2 regions of the Kribbella ginsengisoli genome follow, and region 2 is predicted to be linked to the other one. Evidence: riboswitches for the same ligand, from Rfam matches in the RefSeq annotation. Region 2 holds a riboswitch; the other holds the start of a gene.

Region 1 (8,733 bases), 100 kb from region 2:
ATGGCCGGTGACCGGCGGGCGACGATGGGCAACGTGATCGCCCAGCGCGACATCGAGAAGGTCTTCCCGGCCGACGAGTACTCGTGCGTCGCCTTCGCCGGCACGGCCGGGCTCGGGATCGAGATGGTGCGGCTGTTCCAGGTCGAGCTCGAGCACTACGAGAAGCTCGAGGGCACCACGCTCAGCCTGGACGGCAAGGCCAACCGGCTGACCGCGCTGATCCGCGGCAACCTGCCGATGGCGATGCAGGGCCTGGCCGTGGTGCCGCTGTTCGCGGGCTACGACCACGACCAGAAGGCCGGCCGGATCTACTCCTACGACCCGACCGGTGGGCGGTACGAGGAGCTCGGCGGCTACCACAGCGTCGGTTCCGGCTCACTGTTCGCCCGGGGCGCGCTGAAGAAGCTCTACCGTCCGGACCTGACCGAGTCCGAGGTGGCGACCGTGCTGGTCCAGTCCCTGGTCGACGCGGCCGACGACGACTCCGCGACCGGTGGTCCGGACATGTTGCGGCGGATCTTCCCGGTGGTCGGCGTGGTGACCGCGGACGGTTACCGGCGGCTCCCGGCCGAGGAGGTCGGCGCGATCGTGGACACCGTCATCGCCGCCCGGCACGAGCGTCCCGACGGCCCGTCCGCGCCGCTGACCTGACCACCATCGACTGATAGAGGACGACACCCCAGATGAGTACGCCGTTCTACGTCTCGCCCGAACAGTTGATGCGGGACCGGGCCGACTTCGCCCGCAAGGGCATCGCCAAGGGGCGCAGCGCGATCGCGCTGCAGTACGCCGACGGCATCCTGTTCGTCGCCGAGAACCGGTCCCCGGCGCTGCACAAGGTGGCCGAGATCTACGACCGGATGGCCTTCGCGGCCGTCGGGCGGTACAACGAGTTCGAGAACCTGCGGATCGCCGGCGTCCGGCTGGCCGACATGCGGGGCTACTCGTACGACCGCCGCGACGTGACCGGCCGGGCGCTGGCGAACGCGTACGCGCAGACGCTCGGCGCGATCTTCTCCTCCGGTGGCGAGAAGCCGCTCGAGGTGGAGATCCTGGTCGCCGAGATCGGCGCCAGCACGGCCGAGGACCAGATCTACCGGCTCACCTACGACGGCTCGATCGCGGACGTCCGCGGGTACGCCGTGATGGGCGGCCCGGCCGAGCAGGTCGCGGAGTACGTCGGTGAGCACTACTCCGAGGGCATCTCGCTGGCGGGGGCGCTGCGTCTCGCGGTGGATGCGCTCGGCCACGACGGTACCGAGGTGAGGCAGCTCGAGCCGGATCAGATCGAGGTCGCCATCCTCGACCGGACCCGCACCCAGGTCCGCAAGTTCAAGCGGATCTCGGACGACACGCTGGCCCGGATCCTGTCCGAGTCGCGCCCGGACACCTCACCGGCCGAACCGGTCACGCACGAGCCGGAGGAGACCGTCAACGGCGGCTCCTACGAGAGCGACGCGGCCACCCCGACGGACGACGCCCCCGTGGCGCCCCCCGCCGAGGACGACACTCCGATCGCGCCGCCGGAGAACCCGGACACCGACCGCCCGCTGTGACGGACAACCTGCCGTCCGCCCCTGGCTCCACGCCGGGGGCGGACGACGTACGTCCGGGCGATCCCCAGCCGTGGGTGCTGGTGGGGGAGACGCCCGGCTACAAGGGCTTCCTCACGGTGAATGTCCGCCGCTATCGGCTGCCCGATGGACGCGAAGCGGTCTGGGACGTCTCCGGCCCCGAGTCCGGAGCGGACATCAGGGCCGGTGTGACCGTGTTGCCGCTGACCCCGGACGGCCGGATCGTCACGGTACGGATGTTCCGCGCGGGCCCCGACAAGATCGTCACCAACCTGCCCGGTGGCCTGATCGACCCCGGCGAGGATCCGGCCGACGCGGGCCGGCGTGAACTCGAGGAAGAGACCGGCTACACCTGCGAGTCCATCGAGGTGAAGGGCTGGCTCTGGGCCGGTTCGTCGTCGACCTTCCGCAAGTACGTCGCTATCGCCCACGGCTGCCGCCCGAACGGCAAGCAGTCCCTCGACGAGTTCGAGGACTGCGTCCCGGTGGAACTCACCCCGGCCGAGTTCCGCACTGATCTGCGCACCTCCGGCACGATGACCGGCACCGACGCCGCCTACCTCGCCCTCGACCACGCCGGCCTGCTCTAGCAACTCGCGCAGTAAACTCTGCGGTGGACCGCGACTGGCGCTGAGGTGGGGTACCACCGGGGAACGGTCTGATCGCTGAGCCGCGCGCCTGGGCATCCGAGTTGAGCTGTCGATGCCTGGAGGAGTGAGTCTTGAGCGCGAAGTTGATGGTTGGGACCGAGCTGGCCGCCGAGATGGTGGCGAGGGCGGGGGAGCGGGCGAAGAAGCTGGTCGAGGAGACCGGGGTGCAGCCGTGTCTGGCCACCGTGTTGGTGGGCGATGATCCGGCGTCGGCGACGTACGTGCGGATGAAGCAGAACCGGAGCAAGAAGGCCGGGATCGGGTCGCGGAGCGTGGTGTTGCCTGCGGCTACGACCACCGAGGAGCTGGTCGCCGAGATCGAGAAGCTGTCGGCTGACCCGGCCGTGCACGGGATCCTGCTGCAGCACCCGGTGCCGGCGCAGATCGACGAGCGGGCCGCGTTCGAGGCGATCGCGCCGGGCAAGGACGTCGACGGCGTGACGATGCACGGTTTCGCGGCGATGGCGTTCGGCGAACCGGGCTTCGTCTCCTGTACGCCCGGTGGCATCCTGCGTCTGCTGCAGGCGTACGACGTACCGCTGGAAGGCGCGCACGCCGTCGTCATCGGTCGCAGTCCGATCCTCGGCAAGCCGGCCGGGATGTTGCTGCTGGCATCGAACGCGACCGTCACCTACACGCACTCCAAGACGCGCGACCTGGCCGACATCGTCAGGACGGCGGACATCGTGGTCGCGGCCGTGGGCCGGGCCAACTTCGTCCGCGGCGACTGGCTGAAGCCAGGAGCCGTCGTGATCGATGCCGGATACAACGAAGGCAACGTCGGCGACGTCCACTTCGAGGAAGCCGCTGAGGTGGCCGGCCTGATCACTCCGGTCCCCGGTGGCGTCGGCCCGATGACGATCGCGCTCCTGCTGGAGCAGACCGTCGAGGCAGCCGAGGCGCTGACGAGGGCAGTATCCGAGACGGTTGCGCACCAGTTGGACCATCTGTCCTAGGGTTGAGACTGAACAAGCATTCGATCGAGGAGGCAGACGCTGTGGCGGTACGGGCGATCCGCGGTGCCACCCAGCTCGAGGTGGACGAGCGGGAGCATCTGCTCGCCCGGTCCGCCGAGCTGGTCAGGGCCGTGCTGGAGGCCAACGACCTCGAGTCGGCGGACCTGATCAGCATCCTGTTCACCGTCACGCCAGACCTGCACTCGGAGTTCCCGGCGGTGGCCGGCCGGCAGATCGGGCTGACCGACGTACCGCTGATGTGCATGCAGGAGATCGACGTCCCGCACGCGTTGCCGCGGGTGGTCCGGATGATGGTGCATGCCGACTCGCCGCGGTCGCGGGAGAAGATCCAGCACGTCTACCTGCACGGTGCCGTCAGTCTGCGCCCCGACCTGACCGGCGCCCAGTGACCGAGCTGCGCGGCCCGGTCCGCATCGTGGGCACCGGCCTGATCGGTACGTCGATCGGCCTCGCGCTGGGCCGGCTCGGTGTCGTCGTGGAGCTCGTCGACGCCGACCCGGACAACGCCCTGATGGCCGAGCGGATCGGGGCCGGTTCGCGCCTGGTCCAGATCGAGCCGCAACTGGTCGTCGTCGCCGTACCGCCGGACCACGTCGGCGAGGTCATCGTGGAGCAGCTCCAGCAGACCGACGCGATCGTCACCGACGCCGCCAGCGTGAAGTCGAAGCCACTGCACGATGCTCGTGCTCTGGTCGCGTCGCCCGAGGAGCTTTCCCGGTACGTCGGCAGCCACCCGATGGCCGGCTCCGAGCGCAGCGGCCCACTGGCCGGCCGGGCGGACCTCTTCGAGGGCGCGACCTGGGCCATCACCCCGCACGAGACCAGCGAGCCCGCCGCGGTAGAGCTGGTACGCCGCCTCGCCGAGGCCGCCGGTGCCCGCACGGTCGAGCTGTCCGTCGCGGACCACGACCTCGCCGTGGCCCGCGTCTCGCACCTGCCCCAGCTGATGTCGTCGCTGGCCGCAGGCACCCTGGTCGACGCGCCCGCCGCGCATCTCGAGCTGTCCGGCCAAGGCGTCCGCGACGTCACCCGGATCGCGGCCGGCGATCCGGGCCTGTGGACCCAGATCGTCTCGGCCAACTCGCCTGCCCTGAGCGGCTTGCTGGAAGGGATCCGCGACGAGCTCGACCGGCTGTTGATTGCCCTCGGCAAGGAAGAGGCGACCGACGAGGTGACCGCCGTACTGAACCGCGGCGTCTCCGGCGCGATCCGGGTGCCGGGCAAGCACGGCACCCCGCACATCGACCTGGTCCCGGTGCTCGTCACCATCCCCGACCGTCCCGGCCAGCTGGCCCGGTTGTTCGCGGATGCGGCCGAGTCCGGCGCCAACGTCGAGGACCTGCGGATCGACCACAGCCCCGGCCGCCCGGTCGGTGAGGTCGAGCTGTCGGTCAAGCCGGCGTCGGTCGATCAGCTGGTGGAGGTACTGACCGAGCGTGGCTGGTCCGTGCACCGGTAATCTTCGGCCCATGATCATCGCTGTTGACGGCCCGAGCGGGTCCGGTAAGTCGAGCACGGCCCGCGGAGTCGCGACCAGGCTCGGTCTGCAGTACCTGGACACGGGGGCGATGTACCGGGCGGTGACCTGGTCGGCGCTGGAGCACGGGCTCGACCTGGACGACCTGGCGGCGGTGGCGGAGCGGGCCCGCGCGGTACAGCTGTCGATCAGTACCGATCCACAGCGGGCGCAGTTCGCGGCGGACGGAGTCGATGTCACCGAGGCGATCCGGGATCCCCGGATCAGCTCCAGTGTCAGCAAGATCGCGACCAACCTCGACGTACGGGCCGAGTTGATCCGGCGTCAGCGGGAACTGATCGAGGCATCCCAGCCGACCGGTGGAGCGGTGGTCGAGGGGCGTGACATCGCCACTGTGGTGTGGCCGCACGCCGAGTTGAAGCTGCTGCTCACCGCCGACCAAGAGGCCCGGATGGCTCGGCGTAAGGCGGAGCTGGCCGAGGGTGCGGTCACCGCCGACCAGTTGCGGGACCAGATCGTCCGCCGGGACGCCGACGACTCGACCGTCTCGCAGTTCCAGGTGGCCTCCGACGGCGCGGTGGAAATCGATTCGACCCGTCTGACGTTGGAAGAGGTCATCGACGTCATCTGCCGACTGGCGAAGGAGGCTGAGGCCGCGTCACGCGACCGGGACTCATGACTGCTGACGAGCTGACCGGGCACCGAGACCTGCCCCGGACCGACGATCTGCCGGCCATCCCGCATCGGCTGGGCAGTGTCCTGCGTCACATCGTCCGGCCCTACATGCGGCGGCGCTACGACCTGACGATCCACCATGAGGAGCACTTCCCCGCCGTCGGCCCGGTACTGATCGCGCCGAACCACCTCAGCCTGCTCGACGGTCCGTTGCTCGGCGCGGTCGCGCCGCGGATGCTGCACCAGCTCGGAAAGGTCGAGGCGTTCCAGGGCGTGCAGGGCTTCCTGCTGCACCGTGCCGGCCAGATCTCGATCGATCGCTCGCAGTACGACGTACTGGCGATCCGCCGGGCGATCCAGATCCTGCGCGAAGGCCGGGCGCTGAGCGTGTATCCCGAGGGGAACCGCGGCCCGGGCGATTTCCGCCGGATCCGCGGGGGAGTGGCCTACCTCGCGATGGTCACCGGAGCGCCGATCCTCCCCGTGGCACTGCTCGGGACGCGGCAGCCAGGGGGCAATATCGAGCACTTCCCGCCCCGCGGCAGCCGGGTCGACGTGGTATATGGCGAGAGCTTCACGGTTGACCGCGTATCCTTTCCCAGGAGGCAGGTCGACGTACGCGCGGTTGCCGACCAGATCGGCGACGTGTTGCGGGCCCATGTGCAGGCGGCCGTCGAAGCCACCGGCCACCCGCTCCCGGGCGCGCCAGACCAGAAGGATCCTGATGAGTGACCTGCCCACCGGCTACGAGTTCGACGCGGAGCCGACCCACGACCGCGAAGACACCGGCCCGCTGCCGGTGGTGGCGATCGTCGGCCGGCCGAACGTGGGCAAGTCGACGCTGGTGAACCGGATCATCGGCCGCCGCGAGGCCGTGGTCGAGGACACCCCGGGCGTCACTCGCGACCGGGTCTCCTACGACGCCAACTGGGCCGGCCGTGGCTTCACGCTGGTCGACACCGGCGGCTGGGACCCGGACGCGGTCGGCATGGCTGCTTTGGTGGCGGCGCAAGCCGAGGTCGCGATCAACGCTGCCGACGCGGTGCTATTCGTGGTCGACGCTACGGTCGGGATCACCGACTCCGACGAGGCAGTGGTTCGCGTCCTGCGGAAGGCCGGCAAGCCCGTCGTACTGGCCGCCAACAAGGTCGACGACGCGCGCGTCGAGGCCGAGGCGATGAACCTGTGGAGCCTGGGCATCGGGGAGCCGTTCCCGATCTCGGCGATGCACGGACGTGGTACCGGCGACATGCTGGACGCCGTACTGGCCGCGTTGCCGGAGGCACCTGCCGAGCGGGACGCTCAACTGGGCGGGCCGCGGCGGGTCGCGATCGTCGGCAAGCCGAACGTGGGCAAGTCGTCGCTGCTGAACAAGGTCGCCAAGGAGGACCGCGTCGTCGTCAGCGAGGTCTCCGGTACGACGGTCGACCCGGTCGACGAGGAGATCGTCCTCGGCGGCAAGCAGTGGCGCTTCATCGACACCGCCGGTATCCGCCGCAAGGTGAAGAACGTGCAGGGGCACGAGTACTACGCCAGCCTGCGCACCAACAGCGCGATCGAGCGGGCCGAGGTCGTCGTCGTGGTGATCGACGCGTCCGAGCCGATGACCGAGCAGGACCTGCGGATCATGAACACCGTCGAGGAAGCCGGCAAGGCGCTCGTGATCGCCTACAACAAGTGGGACCTGGTCGACGAGGACCGCCGGTACTACCTGGAGCGCGAGATCGACCGCGACCTGGTGCAGTTCCGCTGGGCTCCCCGGGTGAACATCAGCGCGATGACCGGGCGCCACATGGAGAAGCTCGTCCCGGCCATCGAGGCGGCTCTCGAGGGTTGGCAGACCCGCGTTCCGACCGGTCAGCTCAACGCGTTCCTCGGTCGTCTCGTCGCCGCGCATCCGCACCCGGTCCGCAGTGGCAAGCAGCCGAAGATCCTCTTCGGCACCCAGGCGACCACGATGCCGCCGACCTTCGCGGTCTTCACGTCGGGCGCTTTCGAGCCGTCGTACCAGCGCTTCATCGAACGCCGCCTCCGCGAAGACTTCGGCTTCGTCGGCAGCCCCGTCCACGTCCAGATCCGCCCCCGCGTGAAGAAGCCGAAACGCTAGGACCCCTGGTCAAACCTGGTCTCCGAATGGGGTAAGGTTTACCCGCTTGCTCCTGTTGGGCAGGCGAATTCGGGCTGTAGCGCAGTTTGGTAGCGCATCTGGCTGGGGGCCAGAGGGTCGCAGGTTCAAATCCTGTCAGCCCGACCGAAAAGTGGGGCACCGATTCTGTCGGTGCCCCTCTTTACTGTCTCCCCATGAACACCATCGGGGACAAGCGCGGCTGGGGCGATGCCCAACTGCGGAAGGCGGTTGAGGACAACACTTCCTGGCGCGCGGTCGCCCGTGCCCTCGGACTGAAGGACACTTCGGCAGGCGTGATCCGCACGATCAAGCGGCATGCCGTCAGACTCGAGCTGGAGACCGGACACTTCACCGGACAACGCCGGTGGACCGACGGTCAGCTTCGGCAAGCGTTGCTGGGATCGACCTGCTGGAGCGAGGTCTTCGTCAGCCTCGGGATCTCCGACAGCGGTCAGGACCGGGTGCGGATCAAAGGTCACGCCGTGCGGCTCGAGCTGGACTGCAGCCACCTGAAGACGCCGCATCGGGCGTCGATGGCGGGTGAGGTGTTCGATCTGCCGGTGCGGCCCGAGCTGCTCAGTGCCGCGGCGCCCGGTATCGCGATGGCGTGGTTCGCGATGCGAGGGTGTGCGGTTGCGTTGCCGGTGGAGCCGCAGGTGTATGACCTCCTGGTGACCACGGCGGCGGGTGTGCAGCGGGTTCAGATCAAGACCTCTGTACGGCCGAACGGCAAGGGGCGGTGGAGCGTCGGGATCGGGCGGCGGCCGTACACGCTCGACAAATCAGCCTCGAAGATGCCTTACGATCCCGACTCTCTCGACCTGTTCTTCATCGTTCTGGGCGACGGCAGCATCTACGTGATCCCGAGCTCTGTGCTGGCCGGGCGAACCGGGATCTACGTCGATTCCTACCTGCCCTATCGGGTGGGTGACGCCGCCGGCTTGATTGCGGGGTAATGATGTAATCAGGAGGTGGCGAGGTGATGGATGACGACGTGCTGGACGCGTACTCGCGGGTGGTGTCGGGAGTGGCGGAGTTGCTGATTCCGCGGGTGGCCAGTTTGCGGGTGAAGGGCCGGCGTGGGGAGTCGTCGGGATCGGCGGTGGTGTTGACGGGGGACGGGCATCTGCTGACCAACGCGCATGTGGTTGGCGACGGGAGTAGCGCGACGGCGGAGTTCGCCGATGGTACGGCGGCGCAGGCGCAAGTGATCGGGGTGGATCGGTTGTCGGACCTGGCGGTGTTGCGCGCT
Region 2 (8,733 bases):
CGACTCGACCTTCGACTCCTCGACGTCGAGCACGATGAACTTCTGCTGCGCGGTGGTCCGGATCCGGTCCGACCCGTGGGCCGCGACGACGTCGGCGACCTTGGCGAGAGCGCTCCCCGAGACCCGCCCGACGACGGGCGCGACGCCCACGTAGTACCGGCCGTCCTTCTGCTTGTGGACGCCGATGTGGTCGCCCTGGACCGCGGGGATCTCCGGTGCGGGTCCGTCGACGAGCTTGTAGCCGAGGTACTTGTCGCTCTCGAGGATCTCGCGGAACTTGTCCATGCCCCAGTCGGCGACCAGGTACTTCAACCGCGCCCGGGTCCGCAGCCGGCGGTACCCGTAGTCGCGGAAGATCCCGACGACGCCCTTCCAGACCAGGTGTACTTCGTCCAGCGGGACCCACGCCCCGACGCGCTGAGCGAGCATCGGGTTGGTGGACAGGCCGCCGCCGACCCAGAGGTCGAAGCCGGGGCCGTGCTCGGGGTGGACGACGCCGACGAAGCTGATGTCGTTGACCTCCGGCACCACGTCGTGCGACGGGTGACCGGTTATCGCGGTCTTGAACTTGCGTGGCAGGTTGGAGAACTCGCTGCTGCCGATGTACCGCTCGACGATGTCGTCGATGGCCGGCGTCGGATCGATGATCTCGTCCGCGGCGATCCCGGCGACCGGGCTGGAGATGATCACGCGCGGGACGTCACCACAGGCTTCGGTCGTGTAGAGGCCGACGGCTTCCAGCTTCTGCCAGATCGCCGGGATGTCCTCGACCCGGATCCAGTGCAGCTGGATGTTCTGCCGGTCGGTGATGTCGGCGGTGTCGCGGGCGTACGTGCTGGACACCTCGGCGATCACCCGGAGCTGCTCGGCGCTCAGCTGGCCGCCTTCGATCCGGACCCGGAGCATGAAGTACTTGTCGTCCAGCTCTTCCGGCTCCAGGGTGGCCGTCTTGCCGCCGTCGATGCCGGGCTTGCGCTGGGTGTAGAGCCCCCACCAGCGGAACCGGCCGCGCAGGTCGGCCGGGTCGATCGAGTCGAACCCGCGGTGGGCATAGATGTTCTCGATCCGGGCCCGGACGTTCAGGCCGTCGTCGTTCTTCTTGTTCTCTTCGTTCTTGTTCAGGGGCTCGCGATAGCCGAGCGCCCACTGGCCCTCGCCCTTCCCCTTGCGGGGGCGGGGGGCCTTCTTGGCCGGTGTGGCTTGCTGTGGGGAGGAGACGCCAGTCATCCGGAACGGTGTCCTTGTCCTAGAGACAGGTGCGTCCGCGTGAGGCTAGCTCGAAGCGTCGTCGATTCGATCTGGTCTGCGCGGTGCGCACCCAGCAGATGTTTCGAGCGGGGTGGCTGTCAGAGCATCGAAGGACGACAGATGGCGCTGCGCATGCGACCGAGGTCGACGTGAATCCGACCTACGAGATGAGTCGAGCGGGCAGCGAGCATGCTGATAAGACTCAGCGGAATCGGCCGGTAAATCAACTCCCATTCCTGCATCGTGAGATGCGATCTCACGATGTGGCTATGTGTACCAGTCTGCTGCGGATTGTTCCAGGCGTGAAAGGTCATCGGCAAGAATTCTTGTACAACAATTCTTGTGGAAGCTAGGGTGGCTCGATGAGCCCTGCCAACCGCCGGACCGTCGACTCCTCGGTTCCGGCCGCGATCCACCATCCGCTCCGCCACCGACTGCTGGATCTGCTGCGCGCCGACGGGCCCGCGACGGCCAGCCGGCTGGCGGAGGCGACCGGTGAACTGGTCGGTAATGTCAGCCACCACCTCAAGGTCCTGGCGACCGCCGGTGTCATCGCGGAGGTGCCGGAGTTGGCCAAGACGCGGCGCGAGCGGTGGTGGCGGGTGGCGACGGCGGTCGACTACTCCTGGTCCACCGAGAGATGGCTCACATTGACGCCCGAACGGCTCGATGAGCTCAGCGCGAGGATCGAGAACCTGATCCGGGAGTACCACGACGATCCGTCCGAAGGTGCCGACGCCCATGACGTCTTCGTCTTCGCCCATGCCGTCCCCGGCCGACGGTGACCCGGATTTTCCGGGCTTCGGACGGTGTACGCCGCGGCGCGGCTGCGCTAGCGTGTCGGCAATCAATAGGAAGGTTTCCTAACGGTTGTTGGAGGGGAGCTCCGCGATGGGAACGTTGCGCCGCGTCATCTCGATCACTCTGGCTGCCGGGCTGGCGGTGTCACCCGCTGCGGCCGCTGCTCATTCGCCGCTGTACTCGGGGCTGATCCGGGTGAACCAGCTCGGCTATACGGGGGCGGCGGGCGAAGCGGCGTATCTGATGACCGGGCAGGTCGCGGCGGGTGCTCGATTCGAGGTGGTTGACCGGCGTGGGCATCGGGTGCTGACCGGGCGTGCCGGTGCTGACGCCGGGTCGTGGAACTCGGCGTACCAGCATGTTTACAAGCTGGATCTGTCCGGGTTGCGGCGGCCGGGGACGTACCGGGTGAAGGTGGCTGGGGTGCCGACCTCGCCTGCGTTCGAGGTTGGTTCCGACCTCCGGTTGCTGGGCGGGGCGAAGGACAAGGCGGTGACGTTCTTCACCGAGCAGCGGGATGGCGCGAACGTCGTGAAGGGGTCGCTCGGGCGGAAGCCCGCGCACCTCACGGACCGGGCCGCGTCGGTCTACGACACACCGAAGTTCGTCGACCCCGACACCGATCAGACGGTGGGCGAGCTGCGCAGGATCGGCGGGCCGGTGGATGTCGAGGGTGGTTGGTACGACGCCGGAGACTATCTCAAGTTCACCCACATCGCGGCGTACTCGGAATCATTGCTCTGGGCATCGGCCCGGGACAGCCGGTGGCCGGATTCGACCGTCCTGAAGGAAGCCCGGCACGGGCTGGCCTGGCTGGACAAGATGTGGGACGAGAAGACGAAGACGCTCTACATCCAGGTCGGCGCGGGTACCGGGAACGTCGAGGAGACCTTCATCGGCGACCATGACATCTGGCGGCTGCCCGAGGCGGACGACCACGACAACGCGCCCGGCCACCAGTTCATCAAGAACCGCCCGGTCTTCCGCGCGGCCGCACCCGGCAAGCCGCTGAGCCCGAACCTGGCCGGTCGTACCGCCGCGGCGTTTGCCCTTGCTGCACAGGTGGAAGCACGCACCTCGCCTCGTCTTGCACGTCAGCATCTGGCGACCGCCGCGCAGATCTTCGCGATGGCGCAGACGACGAACGTGAAGCAGCTGACCACGTCGCTACCGTTCGCCTTCTATCCGGAGAGCGCCTGGCGGGACGACCTCGAACTCGGTGCTGCCGAGCTTGCTCTGGCTGCACGGAAGCTTCACGATCCCAGGGCACGTGGATGGCTGAAGGCCTCGCAGCACTGGGCGGGGGAGTACCTCAAGCACGAGGCGGGCGGCGACACCCTCAACCTGTACGACGTGAGCGCGCTCGCGCATGCGGACCTGATCCGTGCGGCTCGCTTCGACCGCACGGTTGACGTCGCCGCGTTGAAGAACGATCTCCGCGCCCAGTTGGAGATCGGGGTGAAGCGGGCCGCGAAGGACCCGTTCGGCGCCGGCGCGCAGTACGACAACTTCGACGCCGTTCCGCACGCCTTCGGCCTCGCCGCCACCGCTCGCCTCTACCGGACCGCCACCGGCGACCGCCGCTACGACGCGTTCGGTAACGGTCAGCTCAACTGGAACTTCGGCGCCAACCCGTGGGGCGTCTCCTTCATGGTCGGCATCGGCGAACCCGCCCAACGCTGCCCCCACCACCAGATCGCCAACATCGTCGGCCGCCCCCTGGTCGGCGGCGTCGTCAACGGCCCCAACTCCGCCGACCTCTTCGAAGAAGGCCTGGGCGACAACCTCGACAACATGAGGCCCTGCCCCGCCAACGGCATCGACACCTTCAAGCAGTTCACCGGCCGAGGTTCCCGGTACGTCGACGACGTCCGCTCCTGGCAGGCGTCAGAGCCCGCCGACGACTTCGCCGCGATCGCCGTCTACGCCCTGACTCGGTAGCGCCTGTCGGATTGGCCCGGGGTCGTTCGTGGTGGTGGTAGATCCCGGGTACAAGGCTCGGGCATCGGTGAGAGGACGGCGACGATGACCGGTACCGACACGAGCAGCGGAGTACGACCCTTCCGGTTCGGGGTTGTCGCGCCGATTCTGAACGGACTCCCGGCCTGGCGGGATCAGGTGCGGCGGATCGCGGACAGCGGGTATTCGACGGTTCTGATGCCGGATGTGCAGCAGTGGCAGCCGGCGCCAGGGCCGGCCTTGGCGATCGCGGCGACTCTCGCGCCGGAGCTGCGAGTGGGCACTTGGGTCTACGCCTCGCCTCTTCGTGCCGCCTCCAGCGTGGCATGGGAGTCGCACTCGTTGTCGGTGCTCACCGAGGGGCGCTTCGAGATGGGCATCGGTCCCGGCCGGCCTGGGATGGAAGAGGAACTGCGGCAGTCGGGGCTCCCGGTCGCGACGCCGAGCGGGCGGTTGGCGCAGGTACGGGATGCCATCTCGGCGCTACGCGAGCTTGATGGGCCGGATCTGCACACGCCGGTTGTCGTCGCGGCCCGCGGACCGAAGAGTTGGGCGCTGGCCACCGAGCTTGCCGACACGATCATCTGCGCGGTACCCAGCGAGTCACGAGACGAGGCTGTGCGGATGGCGACGGCTGCACGCGCTACCCGCGACATGGAACTGGCCTTGCACGTAGCGGTGGTCGGTGATGAGAGGTCCGCGTTCATGGCCGGTCCCGACACGGACATCGCCGCACTGCGGGCCAAGGACTCGCTGCTGGTGCTTCCCGCGGATCCGAAGGCGGCTGTCGAGGAGCTCCTGAGGCGGCGGGAAGAGGGCGGCTTCTCGTACATCGTGATCGGCGCCAACGCCGCCGAGGTGCTGGCGCCGGCGGTCGCCGAGCTCACCGGCCGCTGAAGTCTCCGGGCGCTGGAGGAGGCGCTGGGGTCTCCGGGCGCGGATCAGTCTTTGGGGTGGCCGGCCCGCCAGGTTTTGATCAGCTGGGCGAGGTCTGCGCGGATGAAGGCGAAGAACTCGGCGTTGGCCGCGAGGCGTCGGCCGACGACCGAGTCGGCGCCGAAGAGGTCGACGCCGGACAGGACGGAGGACTCCCACTCGCCGAGGGCGTTGTTGCGGCGTTCGAGGACCGCGGCGAAGACGTCGTCGCGGATCCGGTAGTGATCCTTGCGGGAGCCGGGGAGGCGTTCGCGGGTGATGAAAGAGACCTGGATCAGCTGCCGGACGGCGCCGGAGACGGCGGGCTGGCTGATCTTCAGGGATTCGGCCAGCTCGGCGGCGGTCATCGTGCCCTCGGGGCTGACCAGGATCCGGGCCATCACCCGGGCCGACATCGTCGGTACGCCGCTGTTGGTCAGCACGCCGGCGAAGCGCTCGACGAACTGGCTGATCTCGGCGGGTGTGGGTTCCGGTGGCATGACGAAACCCTAGCTCAGTTATTACAAATATCGGATAATTGAAACGGCCCGCTTCCGGCGTACCGGGAGCGGGCCGTCGCGATCCTCAGTTGAGGTCGAGACCCGGGTAGAGCGGGTGCTTGTCGAGCAGTTCGGCGGACGCGGCGCGGACCTTGTCGGCCACACCGTCGGCGAGGACGTACTTCGCCTTGGACGCGGCACCGGCCGACGTGGTGGTCGGGGTGACGCTGGACAGCACGTCCACCATCAGCTCGGCGACCTTGTCGAACTCGTCGGCGCCGAAGCCGCGGGTGGTCAGCGCCGGCGTACCGATCCGGACGCCCGAGGTGTACCAGGCGCCGTTCGGGTCGCGGGGGATCGCGTTGCGGTTCGTCACGATGCCCGCGTCGAGCAGCGCCGACTCGGCCTGCCGGCCGGTGATGCCGTACGACGAGACGTCGAGCAGTACGAGGTGGTTCTCCGTGCCGTCGGTGACCAGCTTGACGCCACGCTTCATCAGGCCCTCGGCCAGCGTGACCGCGTTGTCGGCGACGTTCTGCGCGTAGGTCTGGAACTCGGGGCGACGGGCCTCGGCCAGCGCGACGGCCTTGGCCGCCATCACCTGGCTGAGCGGGCCGCCGAGCACCATCGGGCAACCACGGTCGACGGCATCGGCGTACTCCGGCTGGCACAGCACCATGCCGCCACGCGGGCCGCGGAGCGACTTGTGCGTGGTGGTCGTGGTGACGTGGGCGTGCGGTACCGGGTCGTAGTCGCCGGTGAAGACCTTGCCGGCGACGAGTCCGGCGAAGTGCGCCATGTCGACCATGAAGGTCGCGCCGACCTCGTCGGCGATCTCGCGCATCTTGGCGAAGTTCACCTTGCGCGGGTACGCCGAATAGCCGGCGATCAGGATCAGCGGCTTGAACTCACGGGCGGTCGCGGCGACCTTGTCGTAGTCCAGCAGGCCCGTCTCCGGGTCGGTGCCGTACGAGCTCTGGTGGAACATCTTGCCGGAGATGTTCGGCCGGAAACCGTGCGTCAGGTGGCCGCCCGCGTCGAGCGACATCCCGAGCATCTTCTGGTCGCCGAGGGCCTTGCGCAGCTTGGCCCAGTCCTCGTCGGACAGGTCGTTGACGTGCTTCGCGCTCGCCTCGGCGAGGGCCGGGGCCTCGATCCGGTTGGCCAGGATGGCCCAGAAGGCGACCAGGTTGGCGTCGATGCCCGAGTGCGGCTGGACGTACGCGTGCGGTGCGTTGAACAGCGCCTTGGCGTGGTCCGCGGCGGTCTGCTCGACCGTGTCGACGTTCTGGCAGCCGGCGTAGAAGCGGTGCCCGACGGTGCCCTCGGCGTACTTGTCCGAGAGCCAGTTGCCCATCGTCAGCAGGGTCGCGGGGGAGGCGTAGTTCTCGCTGGCGATCAGCTTCAGCGAGGACCGCTGGTCGGCCAGCTCGGCCTTGATCGCGCCGGCGATGGTGGGCTCCACCGCGCCGATCACCTCGAGCGCGTTGCGGTACGCGGCCGACGCCGTCGCGGCGTCGAAGGGTTGAGTCATCTTCGTCTCTCTCCTGAGGTCGCACAGGGTTTCCTGTGACAAGGTCGTAGCACCCAGGCGCACGGTGCCGACGGTCTTTTCGCTCCCCGGTGGTCGATCCCACCTCAGCGCCAGTCGCGACGCGGTAACCCTAGCGTGTGGGGGCTCCCGCTAGAGGATGCGGTCGATGATCGGACGGTACGCCGTGGTGCGCGGCAGCGTTCCGAAGACGCCACCCCAGTCGCCGGCCAGCCGCGAGCCGACGAAGGCGTCGGCCACCTCAGGCGTGGAGTGCCGCACCAGAAGCGATGCCTGCAGGCAAACGGCCATCCGGGCGGCCAGCCGTCGCGCCCCCGCCTCGGCACCGGCCAGGTCCGCGAGTGACTCCAGTACGTCGGTCACCGCCGCGTCGAGCCGCTGGTCGGCTCCTCGGGCCGCCCCGACCTCGAGCAGCCAGGCCTCGAGCGACTCAGGTCGTCTCAGCGCCCGCAGCACGTCGAGGGCGTTGACCGTGCCCGAGCCTTCCCAGATCGAGTTGAGCGGCGACTCGCGGAACAGCAGCGGGAGACCGCTCTCTTCGACATAGCCGTTGCCGCCGAGACACTCCAGCGCCTCCGCGACGGTGAACGAGGTCCGCTTGCAGACCCAGAACTTGGCCAGCGGCAAGGCGATCCGGCGGAATGCGGCTGCCTGGTCGTCACCGGCCAGCGACGCGTCGACTGCCGCCGCCAAGCGCATCGAGACAGCGGTTGCTGCTTCGCTCTCGATGGCGAGATCGGCGAGAACGTTCTGCATCGCGGGCTTGTTCTTGAGCAGATCGCCGAACGCGCTCCGGTGCGCGGTGTGCCAGGTCGCCTCGACCAGCGCGCGGCGCATCAGCGCGGCCGAGCCGAGCACACAGTCGAGCCGGGTCGCCGCGACCATCTCGATGATCGTCCGGACGCCGGCGCCCTCGTCGCCGAGCCGGTAGCCGACGGTGGAGTGGAACTCGACCTCGCTGGACGCGTTCGACCGGTTGCCGAGTTTGTCCTTCAAACGCTGCAGGGCAAACGCGTTCCGGTTGCCGTCGGCAAGGACCCGGGGGACGACGAAGCAGGTCAGACCGTCGGGCGCCTGGGCCAGGACGAGGAAGACGTCGGCCTGGGGCGCGGAGCAGAACCACTTGTGACCGTTGAGGATGTACTCGCCGTCGGCGCCGGCCGGGGTGGCGGTCGTTTGATTGGCGCGGACGTCGGAGCCGCCCTGCTTCTCGGTCATGCCCATGCCGGCCAGCGCGCCGGTCTTTGCGGCGGGTGGAAGCCGGCGGGGGTCGTATTCGGTGGCCGCCAGGTGGGGGACCCATTGGTCAGCCAGCGTCTTGTCTGCGCGGAGGGCCGGTACGGCGGCGTACGTCATCGAGATCGGGCAGCCGTGGCCGGGCTCGACCTGCGACCAGACGTAGAAGCCGGCCGCGCGGGTGAGGTGTGGCGACGGGCGGTCGCTGGTCCAGGGCGCGGCCTGGAGTCCGAAGCCGACCGCCTTGTTCATCAGCCAGTGCCAGGACGGGTGGAACTCGACCTCGTCGATGCGGTGGCCGTAGCGGTCGTGCGTACGGAGTACCGGGCTGTTCTGATTGGCCGGGAGGGCGTGCGAGAGCGCTTCCTCGGAGCCGGCGAGTTGGCCGATCGCGGTCAGGCCGGGATCGTCGAACAGGTCAGCGTACGGACGCAGAGAGTCACCGAGAGCGGTGTCCCGCGTGAAGAAGTTCACCCCTTGCAGTGGGGGAGCCTGATTCGTTACAGCGTTTGGGTCCGCCAT

Evidence for each region. A riboswitch is a leader RNA that binds a small molecule or an ion and turns the genes downstream of it on or off. The one in region 2 is predicted to bind ZMP and ZTP.
Region 1: another riboswitch for ZMP and ZTP. It lies ahead of ABD768_RS01075 (bifunctional 5,10-methylenetetrahydrofolate dehydrogenase/5,10-methenyltetrahydrofolate cyclohydrolase); the one in region 2 lies ahead of ABD768_RS01565 (glycine hydroxymethyltransferase).

Annotation. Positions count from the first base shown of each region.
Region 1 covers NZ_BAABAA010000001.1:264,121-272,853, forward strand. The annotation lists gene prcB (proteasome subunit beta) at 1-651, shown strand, start outside; gene prcA (proteasome subunit alpha) at 684-1,556, shown strand; gene ABD768_RS01070 (NUDIX hydrolase) at 1,553-2,164, shown strand; ZMP/ZTP riboswitch at 2,185-2,265, shown strand; gene ABD768_RS01075 (bifunctional 5,10-methylenetetrahydrofolate dehydrogenase/5,10-methenyltetrahydrofolate cyclohydrolase) at 2,296-3,180, shown strand; gene aroH (chorismate mutase) at 3,222-3,590, shown strand; gene ABD768_RS01085 (prephenate dehydrogenase) at 3,587-4,660, shown strand; gene cmk ((d)CMP kinase) at 4,671-5,357, shown strand; gene ABD768_RS01095 (lysophospholipid acyltransferase family protein) at 5,354-6,085, shown strand; gene der (ribosome biogenesis GTPase Der) at 6,078-7,460, shown strand; tRNA gene ABD768_RS01105 (tRNA-Pro) at 7,531-7,604, shown strand; gene ABD768_RS01110 (group I intron-associated PD-(D/E)XK endonuclease) at 7,655-8,437, shown strand; gene ABD768_RS01115 (S1C family serine protease) at 8,464-8,733, shown strand, end outside.
Region 2 covers NZ_BAABAA010000001.1:366,812-375,544, forward strand. The annotation lists gene ABD768_RS01540 (nitrite/sulfite reductase) at 1-1,227, opposite strand, end outside; gene ABD768_RS01545 (helix-turn-helix domain-containing protein) at 1,611-2,033, shown strand; gene ABD768_RS01550 (glycoside hydrolase family 9 protein) at 2,140-3,990, shown strand; gene ABD768_RS01555 (LLM class flavin-dependent oxidoreductase) at 4,075-4,905, shown strand; gene ABD768_RS01560 (GbsR/MarR family transcriptional regulator) at 4,950-5,423, opposite strand; gene ABD768_RS01565 (glycine hydroxymethyltransferase) at 5,509-6,957, opposite strand; ZMP/ZTP riboswitch at 7,002-7,085, opposite strand; gene ABD768_RS01570 (acyl-CoA dehydrogenase family protein) at 7,108-8,733, opposite strand.